Regions from separate parts of the Luteibacter sp. ME-Dv--P-043b genome, predicted to be linked through region 2. Evidence: predicted binding sites of a transcription regulator. Region 2 holds the regulator's gene; the other holds the start of a gene.
What was found. Region 2 encodes sigma-54, which starts transcription at its own class of promoters, with help from an activator protein. Its sites were predicted from a motif close to TGGCACGNGCNTTGC; they were not measured.

Region 1 (9,387 bases), on a different contig from region 2:
GCGCCGACCTGCCGGAGAAATACCGCGGCGCGCTGCCCATCGAGGAAGTGTCCGGTGCCGCGCTGATCGCCATGATGGAAGCCGAGCCCGAGGTGGTGGCCGAAGCCTTCGGCTTCGCGGGTGAGATGGATCCGGCGGTGCTGCCGCAGGGTGGCCTCGACCTCAAGGATCACCTCGCCGGTATCGAGATCGGCCTGATCCGCCAGGCGCTCAACTCGGCCAACGGCGTCGTGGCGCATGCGGCCAAGCTGCTCCGCGTCCAGCGCACCACCCTGGTCGAGAAACTGCGCAAGTACGGCCTTTCCGAGACCGTGCAGGTCGGCTGAGTTCCACCGTCTTGGCACACCTCGTGCATCGGGTGTCGGTAAGCCGATAACGCGTTGGAAAACCGTCATGACCACGATCGATGTGAACAGCCTGCTGCTCCAGATGCGCCGCATCAGCGCGCAGACCGAGATGCCCGCGATCCGCGGCGTCGGCGAGACGGGGCCGGCGGCGAAGGGTTCGTTCGGCGATGTCCTCAAGCAGTCTATCGAGGGCGTGTCGCAGACGCAGGCCAAGGCGGCGCAGATGTCCTCCGCGTTCGAACGTGGCGATCCGGGTATCGATCTGGCGCAGGTGATGATCCAGGGCCAGAAGGCCGATCTCTCGTTCCGCGCCATGACCGAAGTGCGCAACAAGATGGTCGATGCGTACAAAGAAATCATGAACATGTCGGTCTGATCGTCCTGATCACACACGGCACGCGTCACCTCACAGGATTCCGGTTCCCCCATGGCAGATAACGGCGTAGCCAACACGGATAGCAACGCGTCACGGCGTATGGACTCATTGAAGTCCCTGTCGCAGACGCCCGCGGCCCGGCAGCTCTTCATGCTCGCGGGTATCGCCGGCGCGGTGGCCATCGGCATCGCCGCCGTCATGTGGTCGCGCGCACCGAACTACGGGCTGCTTTACGGCGGCCTGGAACAGAAGGATGCCGCCGCGGTCACGCAGGCGCTGCAGGCGGGCAACACGCCCTACACGCTGAGCACCGACGGCAGCTCGATCTTCGTGCCCGCCGCCGATGTCGCCGGCGTGCGTCTCAAGCTGGCCGGCCAGGGCCTGCCGCAGGGCAGCGCCGCCGCGGCCCTGCCACAGGCCGATTCGCCGTTCGGCATGAGCGACATGGCCGAGCGCTCGCGTTACCAGTCCATGCTGGAAACCGACCTCTCCAACACCATCGCCGGTCTGCAGTCGGTGCGCGGCGCGCGTGTCCACCTCGCGCTGCCCAAGCCGTCCGCCTTCGTGCGCGACAACAAGCCGGCGTCAGCCTCGGTGGTGGTGTCGCTGTATCCGGGACGCCAGCTCGACCAGGGCCAGGTGGCCGCGATCGTTCACCTGATCGCCGCCAGCGTGCCGGAACTGGACACGCGCCAGGTCTCGGTCATCGACCAGACCGGCAACCTGCTCACCGTCAGCGATCCGGACAGCGCCTCCGCCATCGGCGACAGCCGCCTGCGCCTGTCCAACCGCATCGAGTCCACATACACGCAGCGCGTCGAAGACCTGCTCACGCCGCTGGTGGGTGCGGGCAAGGTTCGCGCCCAGGTGTTCGCCGACCTGGATTTCTCCCAGACGGAGAAGGCCAGCGAAACGTTCAACCACGACAACCCGGCTCTGCGCAGCGAGCAGACCAGCAGCGACACGCGCACCGAGCCGAACGCCAACGCGGGCGTACCGGGCGCGCTCAGCAACCAGCCGCCCAACACCGGCGGCAACCCGACGGCGGCCAACCCGGCGGCGGGCGGCGGCAAGCCGGCCGGGCAGAACGCCAGCACGCAGACGGCCGCCACGCCGACGCAGCAGACGCAGAACGCCACGCGCAACTACGAACTCGACCGCACGGTCAGCCATGTCACCGATCCCGCCGGCAAGGTGGCGCGTCTTTCCGTGGCCGTGGTGGTCGACAACAAGCAGGTGGTGGGTAAGGACGGCAAGTCCACCAGCGTGCCGTTCACCCCGGAAGAACTGACCCGGCTGACCGAACTCACCAAGAACGCCGTCGGTTTCAATGCGACGCGCGGCGACAGCGTCAGCGTCATCAACGAAGCCTTCCGCGGCGCGGTGGCGGAAGAAGAACCGCAGGGCACGCCGTTCTACGAGCGCCCCGGTATGCTCGACCTGATCAAGCAGGGCCTGGGCGTGATGATCGCGCTGATCGTCGGCTTCTTCGTCCTCCGGCCGATCCTCAAGGGCCTGCTGAAGCCCGCGCCGATCACGATGAACAACGTCGCGCTGGCCGGTCCGATGCCCACGGTGTCGGTCATGGTGGACGACGACGACATGACGCCCGATCGCGTCAGCACGTCGCCGCAGCTGGGCTCGCCCGCGCTGCTGGCCTACGAACAGAAGATCGGCCTGGCCAAGCGCATGGCCGCCGAAAACCCCAAACAAGTGGCGCAGGTCGTGAAGAGCTGGGTATCCGACGATGGCAGCTGATCCGAAAGAACCCCTGACCGGTGCGCAGAAGGCCGCGATCCTCCTGCTCACGCTCGGTGAGGAAGACGCCGCCTCCATCCTCAAGCATTTGGGTGCCCGTGAAGTGCAGGCCGTCGGCTCGGCCATGGCCGCCCTGAAAAACGTCAGCAAGGAGCAGGTCGAGCTGGTGCTGACCAAGCTGCAGGACGATGTCGGCCAGCACACCTCCATCGGCGTGGGCACCGAGGAATACATCCGCCGCATCCTGGTCAATGCGCTGGGCGAGAACAAGGCCGGTGGCCTGATCGATCGCATCCTGCTGGGTCGCAGCAGCAAGGGGCTGGAATCCCTCAAGTGGATGGAAAGCCGGGCCATCGCCGAAATGATCGGCCAGGAACATCCGCAGATCATCGCGCTGGTCATGGCCCACCTGGAATCCGACCAGGCCGCCGAGGTGATCGGCTACCTGCCGGCGCGCACGCGCAGCGACGTGGTGATGCGTATCGCCACGCTGGATGGCGTGCAGCCGCATGCGCTGAACGAACTCGACGAAATCATGGAGCGCCAGTTCTCCGGCAACTCCAACAAGCTGAAGTCGTCCACGGTCGGTGGCCTCAAGGCCGCGGCCGACATCCTCAATGCGATGGAAACCGCGCGCGAGGCCGAACTCATGGCCTCCATTCGCGGTATCGACTCCGGCCTGGGCGAGCGCATCGAGGAGCTGATGTTCGTGTTCGACGACCTGGCCGACCTGGACGACCGCAGCATGCAGACGCTGCTGCGCGAAGTGCCCTCGGCCCGTCTCATCACGGCGCTCAAGGGTGCCGAGGTTGCCATCCGCGAGAAGATTTTCGCCAACATGTCCAAGCGCGCCGCCGACATGCTACGCGACGACCTGGAGGTCAAGGGTCCGGTCCGTCTTTCCGAGGTGGATGCGGCGCAGAAGGAAGTGCTGGCCACCGCGCGTCGTCTCGCTGACGCGGGTCAGATCAATCTCGCCGGTGGCGGGGAAGAGTTCGTCTGATGAGCCTCACCTCGATCCTCGCCCGCGAACGCGTCGACCAGTTCGAGCGCTGGGAGCTGCCCCTGGTGGGTGGCGCCGTGCCGCACGAGGTGGTGGAACCCGAAGACGAAGGCCCGCACCGTCCCACGGTCGCCGAAATCGAATCGATCGAGCGCCAGGCGCGCGAGGAAGGCTTCAATGCCGGCCTCAACGAAGGGCGCGCGATGGCCCGGCGCGAACTGGAAGCCCAGGTTGCCCGCCTCGATGCTCTCTTCGCCGCGGTGGAGCGTCCCTTCGCGGACCTGGACGCCGATGTGGCCGGCGACCTCGCCATGCTGGCCACGATCATCGCCGAGCGCGTGCTCGGCCACGACATCGCCACGCGTCCGGAAACCATCCTGGAGGTGGTCCGCCAGGCGGTGGATGTGTTGCCGGCTGGCAGCCGCCAATTGAAGATTCACCTGAACCCCGCGGACGCCGCCATCGTGCGCGAGCACCGCGCGTCGGCCGACCACGAGGGCACGGTGGTGGACGACGCCACGCTCCAGCGCGGCGACGTACGCCTGGAAAGCGAACATTCGCGTCTGGATGCACGGGTGCGTACGCGCCTGGCCGCCGTGATCGACAGCGTGCTCGACGGTCGGGCTCCGTCCGACGAGTCGCAGGACGAACCGCAGGACGAGCCGACATGAGCGCCGAGTCGCATAACGCATCCCGTATCGCGCACTGGCGTGAATCGCTGGCTGCCCAGTGTGCCAGCGCCGAGGGCGTCCGCCCGATGCAGGCCGAAGGCAAGCTGCGCCGGGTGGTCGGCCTGACACTCGAGGCCGTGGGTTGCGAGGCGCCCGTCGGAGCGCGCTGCATGGTCTCGTCGGCCGACGGCAAGCAACTGGAAACCGAAGTCGTCGGTTTCTCCGATGGTCGCCTGCTGCTGATGCCCACGGGCGAAATGCACGGCGTGCTGCCGAATGCGCGAGTAACCCCGGTGGCCGCCATCTCCGGCATTCCGGTGGGCGATTCGCTGCTGGGCCGCGTCATCGGCCCGGATGGCGTCCCGCTGGACGGGCAGGGGCCCCTGCTGGCCCGTGAACGCGCGCCGCTGCGCCGTGCGCCCATCAACCCCATGCTGCGCCGGCCGATCGACACGCCGCTCGACGTCGGCGTACGCGCCATCAACGCCCTGCTCACCGTGGGCCGCGGGCAGCGCATCGGCCTGTTCGCCGGCTCCGGCGTGGGCAAGTCCACCCTCATGGGCATGATGACGCGCTTCACCGATGCCGACGTTGTCGTGGTCGGCCTGATCGGCGAGCGCGGTCGCGAAGTCAAGGAATTCGTCGACCACACGCTGGGCGAGGAAGGCCGCCGTCGCGCCGTGGTGGTCGCCGCCCCGGCGGATGCGCCGCCGCTGAGCCGGCTGCGCGGTGCCCAGGTGGCCACCGCCGTGGCCGAGCATTTCCGCGACCAGGGCAAGCGCGTGCTGTTGCTGATGGACTCGCTGACCCGTTACGCCCAGGCGCAGCGCGAGATCGCCCTGGCCATCGGCGAACCGCCAGCGACCAAGGGCTACCCACCGTCGGTGTTCGCCATGCTTCCCGCGCTGGTGGAACGCGCGGGCAACGATGCCGAAGGCATCGGCTCGATCACGGCGTTCTATACCGTGCTCACCGAGGGCGACGACTATCGCCACGATCCCATCGCCGACTCCGCCCGCGCCATCCTCGATGGTCATATCGTGCTGTCGCGCGACATGGCCGAGGCGGGCCACTATCCGGCCATCGACATCGAGGCCTCGATCAGCCGCGTCATGCCGGCGGTGGTCAGCAAGGAGCACATGCGCTCGGCGCAACGGTTTCGCCAGGTGTATTCCGCGTATCGCCAGCAGCGCGACCTGATCGCCGTGGGCGCGTACCAGAAGGGCAGCGATCCGCGTACGGACGAGGCCATCGCCCTGTATCCGCGTCTTTCTGCGTTCCTCCAGCAGGAAACCGACATGCCGGTGAACCTCGCCGAAGCCGAGGCGGAACTGGTCGACGCCGCGAGTGCCGGCTGATGGCATCACGCGCCGACCGCCTGCAGCCCGTCGTCGACCTGGCCGCCGAGAAGGCGGAGGAAGCGACACGGATACTCGCGTCGCACCAGCGCGCGCTGGCCGAGAGCGAGCATCAACTGGTCGAGTTGCGTCGCTATCGCAACGAATACGCCTCCATGCCCGACGGCATCGGCGTCAGCGCGCTGCTCAACCGCCAGCAGTTCCTGCAGAAGATCGACATGGCCATCGTGCAGCAGCTGGGCGAGGTGCAACGGCGCGAGCAGGCGCTGGAGCATGCCCGCCAGGGCTGGTCCGATGCACGCGGACGGGCCAAGGCGCTGGATTCGGTCACCGTCAAATACCGCGAGCAGGAGCGCAAGTCGCAGGACCGGCGCGAGCAGGAACAGGCCGACGAGCGCTCGCAATACCGAAAGAACCCCACCGGAAGAAACGCATGAACAACGCCAACGTCGCCCTCAACATCGCTCGCCCGGTCAGCCAGGCGCCGTCGTCCGCTTCGGCGAAGGCGACGGACGATACGACGCCGTCGAAGCGCTTCGATGCGGTGTTCGGCGATGCCCGTGCGCAGGTACATGCGCAGGCGCATGCGAGTGTGCACGCCACGCCGCGCGCGGATGCCGGCCGCGCGGCAGCGCGTGCGGACCACAAGAACGATGCGCGCACGGCAAAGCAGGACGACGGCGACGACAAGGACGCCGACACCAGCGCCACGTCCCATGCCGCCGCGGCGGACGACAAGTCGGCCGCCGCGAAGCAGGACGCCACGGCCGCGAAGGACGAGTCGAACAAGGATGACGCCTCCGACGACGACCATTCCATCGCCACGACGATGCTTGCGCTGATCGGTGTGCCGCCCAAGGTCACGGAACTGGCAACGAAGACGCTCGGCGCTCTCAAGGATGCCGGCGGCAAGACCGGCGACCTGACCGCCGGTGCGCTGGCCATGGCCCTGCCGCTGGCCCATGGCGTGCCGGCCCCGGCGGGCGGCGATGCCGCCAAGGCGCTGCTCACCTCGACCGATACCGTGGCCTCGTCCGGCGTGCTTGCGGCCACGGCATCGCCTGTCGCGGTATCGCCGCTGGCCACGCTGCTCGCCGCCCGCGCGGCGGTGACCACGGGTGCCAAGGACGATGCGGCATCCGATCCGACCACGAGTCCCATGCCCCTGGTGCATACGCCGGGACTGGCCCCCGTGGATGGCGCCATGGTCCAGGTGCAGGCCACCCAGGCCGCCACCGCGCCGCAGTTCGCGCAGGAACTGGGCGAACAGATCGCGTGGATGGGTAGCGGCCAGATCAAGGAGGCCCGGATCAAGCTGCACCCGGAAGAACTCGGCAGCATGGACGTGCGCGTGAGCATGGATGGCGGCAAGGTCAACGTGGCCATCCTCGCCCAGCATCCGGCCGCCGTGCACGCCGTGCAGCAGACGCTGTCGCAGCTGGACAGCATGCTCGCCCACCATGGCCTGTCCCTGGGCCAGGCCGATGTCGGCCAGCAGCAGGCCGGGCAGGGCCGTCAGGGCACGAGCGACGGCGGTAACGGGCAGGGCGGAACGGACGAGCCGGCCGTCGCTACGGTGCTCGCCACCTCCCGCGTGTCGCGGGGCCTGGTCGACGAGCGCGCCTGAGGGCGCTTCGGCGGCATTGCATTGGCGCGCGTCAAGCTTTCGACGCGCCACGGCGAACCGCCCGAACGCCCGTGCCGCGTCGCAGGGCGGTTTCCGCTAGCCGCATCGCCTGACCCCGGCTGGCACGTCGTTTGCAATAAGCCCCTCGGGCCCATCGGGCAACGATTCCACCGCATTCGCACCACAGAGGTTTTTCAGGCATGGCCGACGTAGAACAGGACGCCCCCGAGGGCACCCCGAAGAAAAAGAAGGGCAAGGGCAAGTTGCTGGTCATTGCCGCGATCGTCGTGCTGGCGGCCGGTGGTGCCGGCGGCTGGTTCATGATGAAGGGCGGCCACGGCAAGCCCGGCGCCGCGGCGGCCGCGGAAGCGGCCAAGGCCAAGCCGGCCGTGTACCTGCAGATGGATCCGGCCTTCGTGGTCAACTTCCAGGACGAGAACGCGCTGCGCTTCCTGCAGATCGGCGTCAACGTCATGTCCCACGATCCGGAAGCGATCGCCGCCGCGAAGGAAGCCGATCCGGAGATCCGTAACGCGCTGCTGATGCTGTTCTCGGCGCAGGACGTTAAGAGCCTTTCCGACGTGAAGGGCAAGCAGAAGCTGCAGGCGGCCGCACTGGCCGAAATCCAGCGCGTGCTGAAGGAAAAGATCGGCCGTTCGGGTGTGGATGCCGTCTACTTCACCAGCTTCATCATGCAGTGACGGGAAGCCAACGGCGATGAGCGACATTCTCACCCAGGAAGAAATCGACGCGCTGCTGGCCGGTGTGGAAGGCGGGGCCGTCGATACCGAGGTCGAGCTTCCGCCGCCCGGTGGTATCCACGATTACGATTTCACCCAGCAGGACCGCATCGTCCGCGGTCGCCTGCCCACGTTGGAAATGGTCAACGATCGCTTCGCCCGTTATTTCCGCGCCAACCTGTTCAACGTGCTGCGCAAGTCGTGCGAAGTCTCGGTGCTGGGCGTGAAGATGACCAAGTTCAACGAGTACGTGCATTCGCTGGCGGTGCCCAGCAACCTCAACCTCATCCGTATCAAGCCCCTGCGCGGCACCGCCCTGATGGTGTTCGAGCCGCGCATGGTCTTCACCGTGATCGACAACTTCTTCGGCGGGGACGGCCGCTACCACGCGCGCATCGAGGGTCGCGACTTCACGCCCACCGAGAACCGCGTGATCCAGATCGTGCTGGCCGAGGCCTTCACGGCCATGGCGGAAGCCTGGGCACCCGTGCTGAAGATGCAGTTCGAGTTCCTCAACTCCGAGATCAACCCGCAGTTCGCCAATATCGTCAGCCCCACCGAGACGGTGGTGGTGTCGCGCTTCCATATCGAACTGGATGGCGGTGGCGGCGAAGTGCACCTGACCTTGCCCTACTCGATGGTCGAGCCGATCCGCGAGCTGCTGGATGCAGGCGTGCAGAGCGACCGGGCGGAGCGCGACGAGCGCTGGATCCAGAACCTGCACGAGGAAATCCTCGACGCCGAGGTGGAGATCACCTCCATGCTGGCCGAGGCACGCCTCACCATCGGCGACTTCCTGCACCTGCGCAAGGGCGACATCATTCCGATCTCGTTGCCCGAAACGGCCACCGTGTTCGCCGAGGACGTGCCGATCTTCCGCGGCCGCATGGCCAACTCCGGGGGCAACAAGGCGGTGCAGTTCGAGTCGCTGATGCGCAAGCGCGGCGAGGGCAGGGCGATGCCCGTCACTACCACCGAGCCGATGCCCGTACTGGCGTGATACGCCGTCAATGGACCGGCATGGTGTCTTAGTGCCGTCGAGCGTCAGGTTTCCGGCGAGCGTCACTTTCCGGTCGTGGTCCACGACCGGCGAGGGATGGGCAAGGCACTGAGTGCACACGGGAAATTCACGCTTTCTTTCGCTTTCAAGGCATGGCACGGCGTTTGCTTTCTACGTTCCGTATCCCGGTAAATCACTTCTGGAACGGACATGAACGAACCCACCCCGCACGACCCCATCGAAGGCGCCTCGGACGCCTCCCTCGCCCGCACCATGGGACTGGGCAACGAGGTGAATCTCGACGTCATCCTCGACGTGCCGGTGACCATGGCCATGGAAGTGGGCCGCACCAAGATCAGCATCCGCAACCTGCTCCAGCTCAACCAGGGCTCGGTGGTGGAACTGGACCGCGCCGCGGGCGAGCCGCTGGACGTGTTCGTCAACGGCACTCTGGTCGCCCACGGCGAAGTGGTCGTCATCAACGAAAAATTCGGCATCCGGCTGACC
Region 2 (9,387 bases):
CTCCTACAACGAGCAGGGCAAGTTGGCCTTCACCCTCATCGCCCCGCACCTCGAGCGGCGCGAGGGTGACGATTCGCTCTATATCAACGCGCCCGACTTCGTGCTGCCGTCCACCAAGGAAGTGGACGTGCCGCCGTGGAAGGGCCATTCGCAGTACGGCTGGGTCAACAAGGATGGCACCGTGCTGAAACTGCAGGGCAAGGTCCACATGGACCGCGTGGCCTTCGCGCAGACGCCGCCGGCCAGCATCGACACCTCCGAGGTCACCGCGTGGCCCAAGGAGAACCGCCTGGAGACGGCCGAGGCAGCCCGGATCGTCCAGGGAACCTCTACAATGAATGGCGTTGGCATGCGCGCCAATCTCGATACCAAGCACCTGGAGCTCCTCGATGCAGTCCACAGCACGTACCTGCCCGCCAAGCGCTAAGGCCCTCCTCGCGGTGCTCGGACTGGCGCTGGTGGCCAGCCTGCCCGTGGCCGCCAAGCAGTCCGACCGCCAGCAGCCGGCCAACGTCGATTCCAAATCCTTCGACGGCTCGCAGCAGCCCAACGGCAAGGTCATCTGGACGGGCAGCGTGGTGATCACCCAGGGCACGCTGAAGATCACCGGCGACAAGGCGACGGGTTTCCTCGACGCCAACAACTCGATCACGCGCATCATCGTCGACGGCAAGCCGGCCACCATCCACCAGTTGGACGACGATGACAACCCGATGGACGGCCAGGCCCTGAACATCGACTACAAGGTCGACCAGGACTACGCCGTGCTCACGGGCAACGCGAAGGTCAAGCAGCCGGTGAAGGGCAGCGCCGAAGGCGACAAGCTCACGTACAACACGAAGGACAGCACGATGACCGGCGAAAGCTCCGGCGGCGCCCCCGTGCACATGACCTTCCAGCCGAAGAACCCGCCGCCGGGCGCCGCGCCCGCGAAGCCGGCCACGCCCGCCCCCACCCCGAAGAAGCCCTGACCCGATGCTTTCAGCCCAAGGCCTGCAAAAGCGTTTCCGCGCCCGCAAGGTGGTTCGCGACTTCGCTTTTTCCATCAGCGAAGGCGAGGTCGTCGGCCTGCTCGGTCCCAACGGTGCCGGCAAGACCACCTGCTTCTACATGGTGGTCGGCCTCATCCAGGCCGACGCCGGCGTGATCAAGCTCGACGAGAAGGACATCACCGGCCTGCCGATGCACGCGCGCGCCAAGCTGGGCATCGGCTACCTGCCCCAGGAAGCGTCGGTGTTCCGCCGGCTCAGCGTGTCGGACAACATCATGGCGGTGCTGGAACTGCGCGAGGGCATGACCCAGAAGCAGCGCGACGACGAACTGGACAGCCTGCTAGACGAACTCAAGATCGCCCACATCGCCGACCAGAAAGGCATCAGCCTGTCCGGTGGCGAGCGTCGCCGTGTCGAGATCGCCCGCGCCCTCGCCGCACGGCCGCGCTACATGCTGCTGGATGAACCGTTCGCGGGCGTCGATCCCATCTCCGTGGGCGAGATCCAGCGCATCGTCCGTCACCTGAAGGAACGCGGCATCGGCGTGCTCATCACCGACCACAATGTCCGCGAGACCCTGGGCATCTGCGACCGCGCCTACATCCTCAACGACGGCGAGGTGCTCGCCCGCGGCACGCCGCAGCACATCCTCGCCGACGAGAAGGTCCGTGAGGTGTACCTGGGACGTGAATTCCGGATCTGATCCACGCCTGGGCGTGACGCGAATTCGGCCGGAACGTCCGGCCTGCGCGGATGCTGGTTGTGCACGTCGCATGGGGTTAGGATGCCATTGAACCCCTAACGCATCGCAGGCATGAAACCCGGACTCCAGTTTCGCCTCAACCAGCAGCTCACGCTGACGCCCCAGCTGCAGCAGGCCATCCGCCTGCTGCAGTTGTCGCAGCTGGAGCTCGAAGCGGAGCTCCGCCAGATTGCCGAAGGCAACCCGCTGCTCGAGTTCGCCGAGGATGCCGAGGCGGAAGCCGATCCGGACGGCGAGTCCACGGACGGGCCGGACTTCGATAACGACTACCCGTCCCGCCAGGAAACCCCCAAGTCCGCCAAGGACGACGAGTCCACCGCCACCCCGTCCGAAGAACTCGCGCCGGAATGGGAGGACGACCGCTTCCACGGCGAGGCGAGCGACTACGGTGGCAGCGCCTCCTCGCGAGCCAGCGGCGGGGGTGACGAGGACGGCTTCGAACCGCAGAACGCCGCGCCACAGAGCCTGCAGCAACACCTCGAGTGGCAGCTCAACCTGTCCCAGTTCTCGCCCCGCGACCACGCGATCGCCACGGCGATCATCCACGCGCTGGATGAGGACGGCTACCTGCGTGATGGCGTGGAGGCGGTGGAAGCCGCCCTGCCCGCCGAGCTGCGACCGGGCGCCGGCGAGATCGAAGCCGTGCGCCAGCGCGTGCAGCGCTTCGATCCCACCGGCATCGCCAGCCTCGACCTGCGCGACTGCCTGCTCTGCCAGTTATCCCAGTTCGCGGCGGAAACGCCGTATCGCGACCTGGCGATCCGCATCGTCAACGAGGAACTGGAACTGCTGGCCCGCAACGACAGCGTCCGGATCGCCCGCAAGCTGAAGGCCGCCGAGGCCGACGTCGCCGCGGCCGCCGCCCTCATCCGCAGCCTCGATCCGCGTCCCGGCGCGGCCCTGGATGCCACCCCCGTGGAATATGTCGCACCCGACGTGTATGCCCGGCGCGAGGGAGGACGTTGGCACGTCAGCCTGAATCCCGACTCCCAGCCGCGGCTGGGTCTCAACCAGCATTACTGCAACCTGATCGCCCGGGCACGCGGCGACGACGCCACCTGGATGAAGGGCCAGTTGCAGGAGGCCCGTTGGCTGCTGAAAAGCCTGCAATCCCGTGCGGAAACCCTGACCAAGGTCGCCGAGGTCATCGTCCGCCGGCAGAGCGCCTTCCTCGATTACGGCCCGGAAGCCATGCATCCCCTGGTGCTGCGCGAGGTGGCCGAAGAGGTGGGCATGCACGAATCGACCATTTCCCGGGTCACCACGCGCAAATACATGCACACCCCGCGCGGCACCTTCGAGCTGAAACACTTCTTTTCCAGCGGCGTCTCTACCGAAGACGGCGGCAGCGCCTCGGCCACGGCCATCCAGGCCATGCTGCGCAAGCTGATCACGGCCGAAGACGCCCGGCGCCCGCTGTCCGACCAGGCGCTGGCCGAAGAACTCCATCGACGCGGCATTCAGGTCGCTCGCCGTACGGTGGCCAAGTACCGGGAAGCGATGCGCATTCCCAGCTCCAGTGAACGCGTACGCGCAAGTTGAGAAACATCGGGGGGAACCCCATCGGCGCGCCACGGTCCCAGGAGTTCAGGCTTGAGGAACGGCACCCCCGTCGTTCCGATCTTGTCGCCCCACGGCGACACCCTCAGCAAGAAGGAGGCGTCATGCAAATCCAGATCAGCGGCCAGCACATCCATATCACCCCCGCCCTGCGCGAGCGCGTGGAGCAGCAAGTCAGCCGCTTCGAACGCCTTTTCGACAACATCAAAGCCCTCGACGTGGTTCTTTCCGTCGACAAGAACGAACACAAGGCCGGTGGCACCCTGCACTGCGCCGGCACCCGCCTGCATGCCGAAGGGATTGCCCGCCTCGAAGACGACAACAAGGGTGACACCCTGTACTCGGCCATCGACGCCATGATCGGCAAACTGGCCGACCAGCTGCGCAAGCACAAGGAAAAACTGAAGGATCACCACAACAGCGAAGGCCGCGACGCGCGCGTCGCCAGCACCAGCTGACCCCATCGCCCGGCGGCCGCCCTCAGGCGCCGCCGGGCAAGCCACCGCGCGTTTGATGGCACAATAGCCCCCTGGCCGGCGTTTTCGCGCCGGTCTTGCCATCCAAAGGGATCTCACGCGTGGACCGGCTCACCGCCAGACAACTCTTCGACGGCGTTTACGACCGCATGGCGCTGCGCTGGGCCGCGGGCATGCGCGGTGAGTCACGCGTGCTCGAGCCCAACGCCAAGCAGAGCCGCCGGCCCTCGCTGGTCGGCTACCTCAACGTCATCTATCCCAACAAGATCCAGATCATCGGCACCGAGGAGCTCAATTTCCTCGACGGGCTGGAGTCGCGCCAGCGCTGGGAAGTGATCCACAAGATCGCCGCCTACCAGCCGGCCGCGCTGATCGTCACGAAAGACCAGTCGATCCCCCCCGACCTTCGCGAGGTCGCGGAAGAAACCGACACCCCGCTCTGGCAGAGCACCAAGCGCGGCCATGAGCTGCTCACCTACCTTCAGTACCACCTGGCCCGCACGCTGGCGCCCCGCGTCACCCTTCACGGCGTCTTCCTCGAGGTCTTCTCCATCGGCGTGCTCATCACCGGTGAGCCCGGCTCGGGCAAGAGCGAGCTCGCCCTCGAGTTGATCAGCCGCGGCCACCGGCTGGTGGCGGACGACGCCACCGAGTTCACGCTGATCGCTCCGGACGTGATCGACGGCGCCTGCCCCGAACTCCTGCAGGACCTGCTCGAGGTCCGCGGCCTGGGCGTGCTCAACATCCGCGAGATGTTCGGCCACACGGCAGTCAAGCCCTCCAAATACCTGCGCCTGGTCGTCCACCTCAAGCCGCTCACCTCCGGCGAGGACATCGACGGCATGACCCGTCTCACTGGCGATGTCAGCCGGCGCAACGTGCTGGACGTGGACGTCCCCAAGATCACCATCCCGGTCGCGCCGGGCCGCAACCTTGCCGTGCTGGTCGAAGCCGCCGTGCGCAACCACGTGCTCAAGAGCAAGGGCATCGATCCGGCACAGACCTTCATCGACCGCCAGGCGCACCAGATGCGCCGACTACCGCCGTGGTGACCGAGATGAACGAGGACGTCATGAGCCCCATCGTCGAGCCAGAAGGCATCCACCTCGTGGTGCTCACGGGCATGTCCGGGGGCGGCAAGACCGTCGCCCTGCGCGCGCTGGAGGACCTCGAGTTCTACTGCGTCGACAACATGCCGGCGGAACTGATCCCCCAGCTGGTCGCCGCCGTCAGCCAGGGCGAGCACGGTCCGCGCCGACGCATCGCTGTCGGGGTGGACGTGCGCAATCGCCGCATCGATCTCTCGCGCATGCCCCATGTGCTTTCCGAGCTGTCCACGGCCGGCGTGCACGTGCACCTGATCTTCCTCGACAGCCGCGACGACGTCCTCATCAAGCGTTATTCGGAAACACGCCGCCGCCACCCGCTGGCGGCGGAAAAACGCTCGCTGGCCGATTCCATCGCGGAAGAACGGCGCCTGCTGCGCCCGCTCGTGTCCATCGCCGAAAAGGTCATCGATTCCAGCGACCTCAACGTCCACCAGCTGCGCCGCCTGTTCGCCACGGGCTACGCGGCCGCCTCGGACGGCACCACCCTGCTGTTCGAGTCCTTCGCCTACCGCCGCGGACTGCCGTCGGATGCCGATTTCGTCTTCGACGCCCGCTGCCTGCCCAACCCCCACTGGGATCCTCGCCTGCGGCCGTTTTCCGGCCGCGACCTGCCGGTGCGCGAATTCCTCGACGCCAATCCACTCGTGGGCGAGTACTATGCCGACGTCGCCCGTTGGCTAGACACCTGGCTGCCACGCTTCGAAGGTGAGGACCGCAGCTATGTCACGGTGTCCATCGGCTGCACAGGGGGCCGCCATCGCTCGGTCTACATGGTCGAGAAGCTGGCCCAGCATTTCCGCTCGGAACGCGGCAACGTACTTACCTTCCATCGCGAACTCGAGTGACCCCATGACCCAGCCCAAGCCAGTGCGAGTACCCGGGCCATGAGCGTCGGTGTGCTCCTCATGACCCACGAAGCCGTCGGCAAGGCGCTGATCTCGGCTGCCCGCCACGTCATGCCCAAGCTGCCCATGGACGTCGACGCGGTCGAAGTCCCGCCCAGCTCCGATCCGGACATCATGCGCACGCTCACCGCCAAGCACGCCCGCGACCTCGACCACGGCGACGGTGTACTGGTGCTGGCCGACCTCTACGGCGCCACGCCGTGCAATATCGGCTTGTCGCTGAGCGAACTGGGCGTCCACCTCCGCTGCGTATCGGGGCTCAACCTGCCCATGCTGCTGCGCGTACTCAACTATTCGGAAAAATCGCTGACCGAACTGGCCGAGATAGCGGCCAGCGGCGGTCGCGGCGGGATCTTCATCGACCATGCTTGAACGGGACATCGTGGTATCCAACCGGCTGGGCCTGCACGCGCGTGCCTCCGCCAAGCTCGTGCAACTGGTGGCGGGCTTCAAGTCCACGGTCTGGCTGATCAGCAAGGGCCGTGAAGTGAACGCGCAGAGCATCATGGGCGTGATGATGCTGGCCGCCGGCATGGGCACGTCGCTCACCGTGCGCGCCGAAGGCGACGACGCGGAGGCCGCGCTGGCCGCCGTTGTCGACCTCTTCGACCGCAAGTTCGACGAAGGCGCCTGATCCATGACCCATCACGCTCATAGCGCCAGCCCCCCATGAGGTACCTGCTGACCGGTACGCAAGCCGCCCGGGGCATGGCCCTGGGTCGTGCGCGCCTGGTCCAGCCGAGCATCTACGCCGTCGACACGCGAATGCTCGAGGACACCGAAGTCGCCCCGGAAATCGAGCGCCTGCACAAGGCGATCGACAGCGCGCGTACGGAACTGCGCGAACTGCGCGGCAAGCTGCACGGCGCGCTCGCCCGCGAGGTCGGCGACTTCATCGACGCCCACAGCCTCCTGCTGGACGACCAGGAACTGCTGCGCGGCCTGGACGAACTGGTATCCGTCGGCCACTACACGGCCAGCGCCGCGCTCAAGATGCAGCGCGATCGCCTCGCAGCCGTGTTCGATGCGATGAACGACCCCTACCTGAAGAGCCGCGGCGAAGACATCGACCAGGTCATCGGGCGGGTGATGTCCGCGCTGCTCCAGCAGTCCAGCCGCGAGGAACGCAAGCTGGCCGCGCGCGTCGGCGAGATCATCGTCAGCGACACCGTCGCGCCGGCCGACATGGCGAGCATGGCGGGCCAGGGCATGCTCGGCGTCATCGCCAGCGCCGGCAGCATCTATTCGCACAGCGCCATCCTGGCGCGCAGCTTCAACCTGCCCATGGTGGTCGGGACCAAGGACGCGCTGGCGACGATCAACGACGACGACCTGGTGCTGATCGACGCCGAGCACGGCGAGGTCATCGTCCATCCCACCGCGCAGGACCTCGCCCGCTACCGGCAATGGCAACGCCAGGCCGCTGCGGAAGGCCGGCGTCTGGCCGCGCTGGCCACCGCGCCGACACATACCCGCGATGGCGCCCACGTGCGGCTCTATGCCAACGCGGAGCTGACCAGCGACGTCACCCTCGCCCGTTCCCGCGGCGCCGATGGCGTCGGCCTGTACCGCTCCGAATTCCTGTTCCTGCGCCAGCGTGGCCTGCCCTCCGAGGAGGAACAGTTCGTCGCCTACCGTGACGTGGTACTCGGCATGGGTGGCTTGCCCGTCACCATCCGCACGCTGGACCTGGGCGCCGACAAGGCGGATTCGGCCGGCCTGGCCATCCGCGGCGAGGACAACCCGGCCCTGGGCGTGCGTGGCGTGCGCCTCTCGCTGCGCTATCCCGACATTTTCAGCGTGCAGCTGCGCGCCATCCTGCGCGCGGCCTGCTATGGCCCCGTGCGTATCCTCGTGCCGATGATCACGCACCTGGGCGAGATGACCGAGGTGCGCCGGCTGGTCAAGAAGGCGCGTGAGGACCTGGCCCGTGCCGGCCACGAACTGCCCGAACGGATCGACCTGGGCGCCATGATTGAGGTACCGGCCGCCGCCATCGGGGTCACCTCCATCCTCGAGAAGGCCGACTTCCTGGCCATCGGCACCAACGACCTCGCCCAGTACGTGCTGGCCGCGGACCGCAACAACGACGCCCTGGAAGGCATCTACGATCCCTTGCAGCCGGCCTTCCTGAGACTGATCGCCCACGTCATCGCCAGCGCGCGCCGGGCGAAGAAGCCCGTCAGCCTGTGCGGCGAGATCGCCGGCGACACACGCTTCACCGCCCTGCTCCTGGCGATGGGCCTGGAAGAATTCAGCATGCATCCCGGCCAGCTGCTCCAGGTGCGCGACCGGCTCACGCAGCTGGACTGCCGTGCCCTGCGTCGCGCCGCGCCGCAGTTGTTCCGCGCGCACACACGCGATGAGGTCGAGGCGAGGTTGCTCGAAGTCGAGGCATTGCAGGACGCCTGCCCGTCAGACTGACGACGCAACGACCGGCGGCGCGTCCGATACCACGCCCGGCATCATGACCGACCGTGTCTGACACAACGCCCCGGCGTCCGGTAGGAGCCGACGATGTCGGCGAACCCTCAACCCACCTATCGCAAATGAGGCGAGACCGTTTGCACGGGCGAGCGTTTTCGGTCCGTATGCCGGCTTCGTTCGGCTGAGGGAAACGCCTGCCAGGATGGTGAGGCATGGCGTTGTTCGCAGGGCGTAACCGTGAGGGGTCGCGGACATCGTCCGCTCCTACACACGGCCATGATGCTGTGGTGCATTCCCATGTCGCGATGAGTGCCGGCCACGATGCCTTGATGCGTGTCCATGTTGCGATGGTGGGGATGGCGCACAAAAAAAAAGGGCCACGATGTCTCGTGGCCCCTTTGCATGACAGCAACGATCGTTAGCGGACGTTACGCCGCGCGTACCGCCTTCATCTGTTCCGCGTTGCGAATCACATTGGCGCGAAGTTCCTCGGTATCGAAATCGTCCACCGCGATGAACTCCGCCACGCCATCACGCACACGCTGCAGCAGTTCGCGCTCGGCAGCGTTGATGGCGCCCAGCTTCTCCGCTTCGGCCAGTTGCTCGTTGTACGTGTGCGCCTTCAGCTGGCCACCCTTGAGCGCCTTGACGAACTTGCGCTCCACCGGCTCGGCAGCGATGACATCGGGCAGCAGCGCGTTCATGCGACCCACGGTGTTGTTTGCCGTAGGCGTCATGTAGCTCCAGGTAGTGAGGCGGTCGCGGGCTTCGCTGGGCGCGGTGATCAGCGCGGCGACGCGACGACCCAGGCGATCCGACGGCGGCACTTCGCGCCGACCGAACGGGAAGACGAGGGCCCGCAGCAGCCAGGCCACCGGGCGCACGGGGAAGTTGCGGATCACGCCGTCCAGCGCCATCTGCATGTTCCACACGCACTGGTGGAACGCCCAGGCCAGCAGCGGACGGTCGGATTCCGGCCGACCTGTGTCCTCGTAGCGCTTGAGCATCGCACTGGCGATGTACAGGTACGACAGCACGTCACCCAGGCGAGCCGACAGCTTCTCCTTGAACTTCAGCTTGCCGCCCAGCACGCCCATGGCGACGTCCGCACACAGCGCCAGCGCCGCCGAGTAGCGGTTGAGCTTGCGGTAGTAG

Region 1: a site for sigma-54 is predicted at 7,261-7,275, ahead of QRN34_RS16590 (flagellar basal body-associated FliL family protein). Genes of this name have one in related genera too.

The regions. Positions count from the first base shown of each region.
Region 1 is NZ_JARVRT010000035.1:18,399-27,785, reverse strand. It holds gene QRN34_RS16630 (sigma-54 dependent transcriptional regulator) at 1-326, shown strand, start outside; gene fliE (flagellar hook-basal body complex protein FliE) at 394-723, shown strand; gene fliF (flagellar basal-body MS-ring/collar protein FliF) at 823-2,481, shown strand; gene fliG (flagellar motor switch protein FliG) at 2,495-3,484, shown strand; gene QRN34_RS16610 (flagellar assembly protein FliH) at 3,484-4,155, shown strand; gene fliI (flagellar protein export ATPase FliI) at 4,152-5,513, shown strand; gene fliJ (flagellar export protein FliJ) at 5,513-5,950, shown strand; gene QRN34_RS16595 (flagellar hook-length control protein FliK) at 5,947-7,140, shown strand; gene QRN34_RS16590 (flagellar basal body-associated FliL family protein) at 7,341-7,841, shown strand; gene fliM (flagellar motor switch protein FliM) at 7,858-8,880, shown strand; gene fliN (flagellar motor switch protein FliN) at 9,154-9,387, shown strand, end outside.
Region 2 is NZ_JARVRT010000037.1:51,883-61,269, forward strand. It holds gene lptC (LPS export ABC transporter periplasmic protein LptC) at 1-427, shown strand, start outside; gene lptA (lipopolysaccharide transport periplasmic protein LptA) at 390-971, shown strand; gene lptB (LPS export ABC transporter ATP-binding protein) at 976-1,695, shown strand; gene QRN34_RS16965 (RNA polymerase factor sigma-54) at 1,807-3,297, shown strand; gene raiA (ribosome-associated translation inhibitor RaiA) at 3,420-3,773, shown strand; gene hprK (HPr(Ser) kinase/phosphatase) at 3,893-4,843, shown strand; gene rapZ (RNase adapter RapZ) at 4,849-5,745, shown strand; gene QRN34_RS16985 (PTS fructose IIA subunit family protein) at 5,785-6,177, shown strand; gene QRN34_RS16990 (HPr family phosphocarrier protein) at 6,170-6,439, shown strand; gene ptsP (phosphoenolpyruvate--protein phosphotransferase) at 6,475-8,229, shown strand; gene QRN34_RS17000 (acyl-CoA dehydrogenase) at 8,661-9,387, opposite strand, start outside.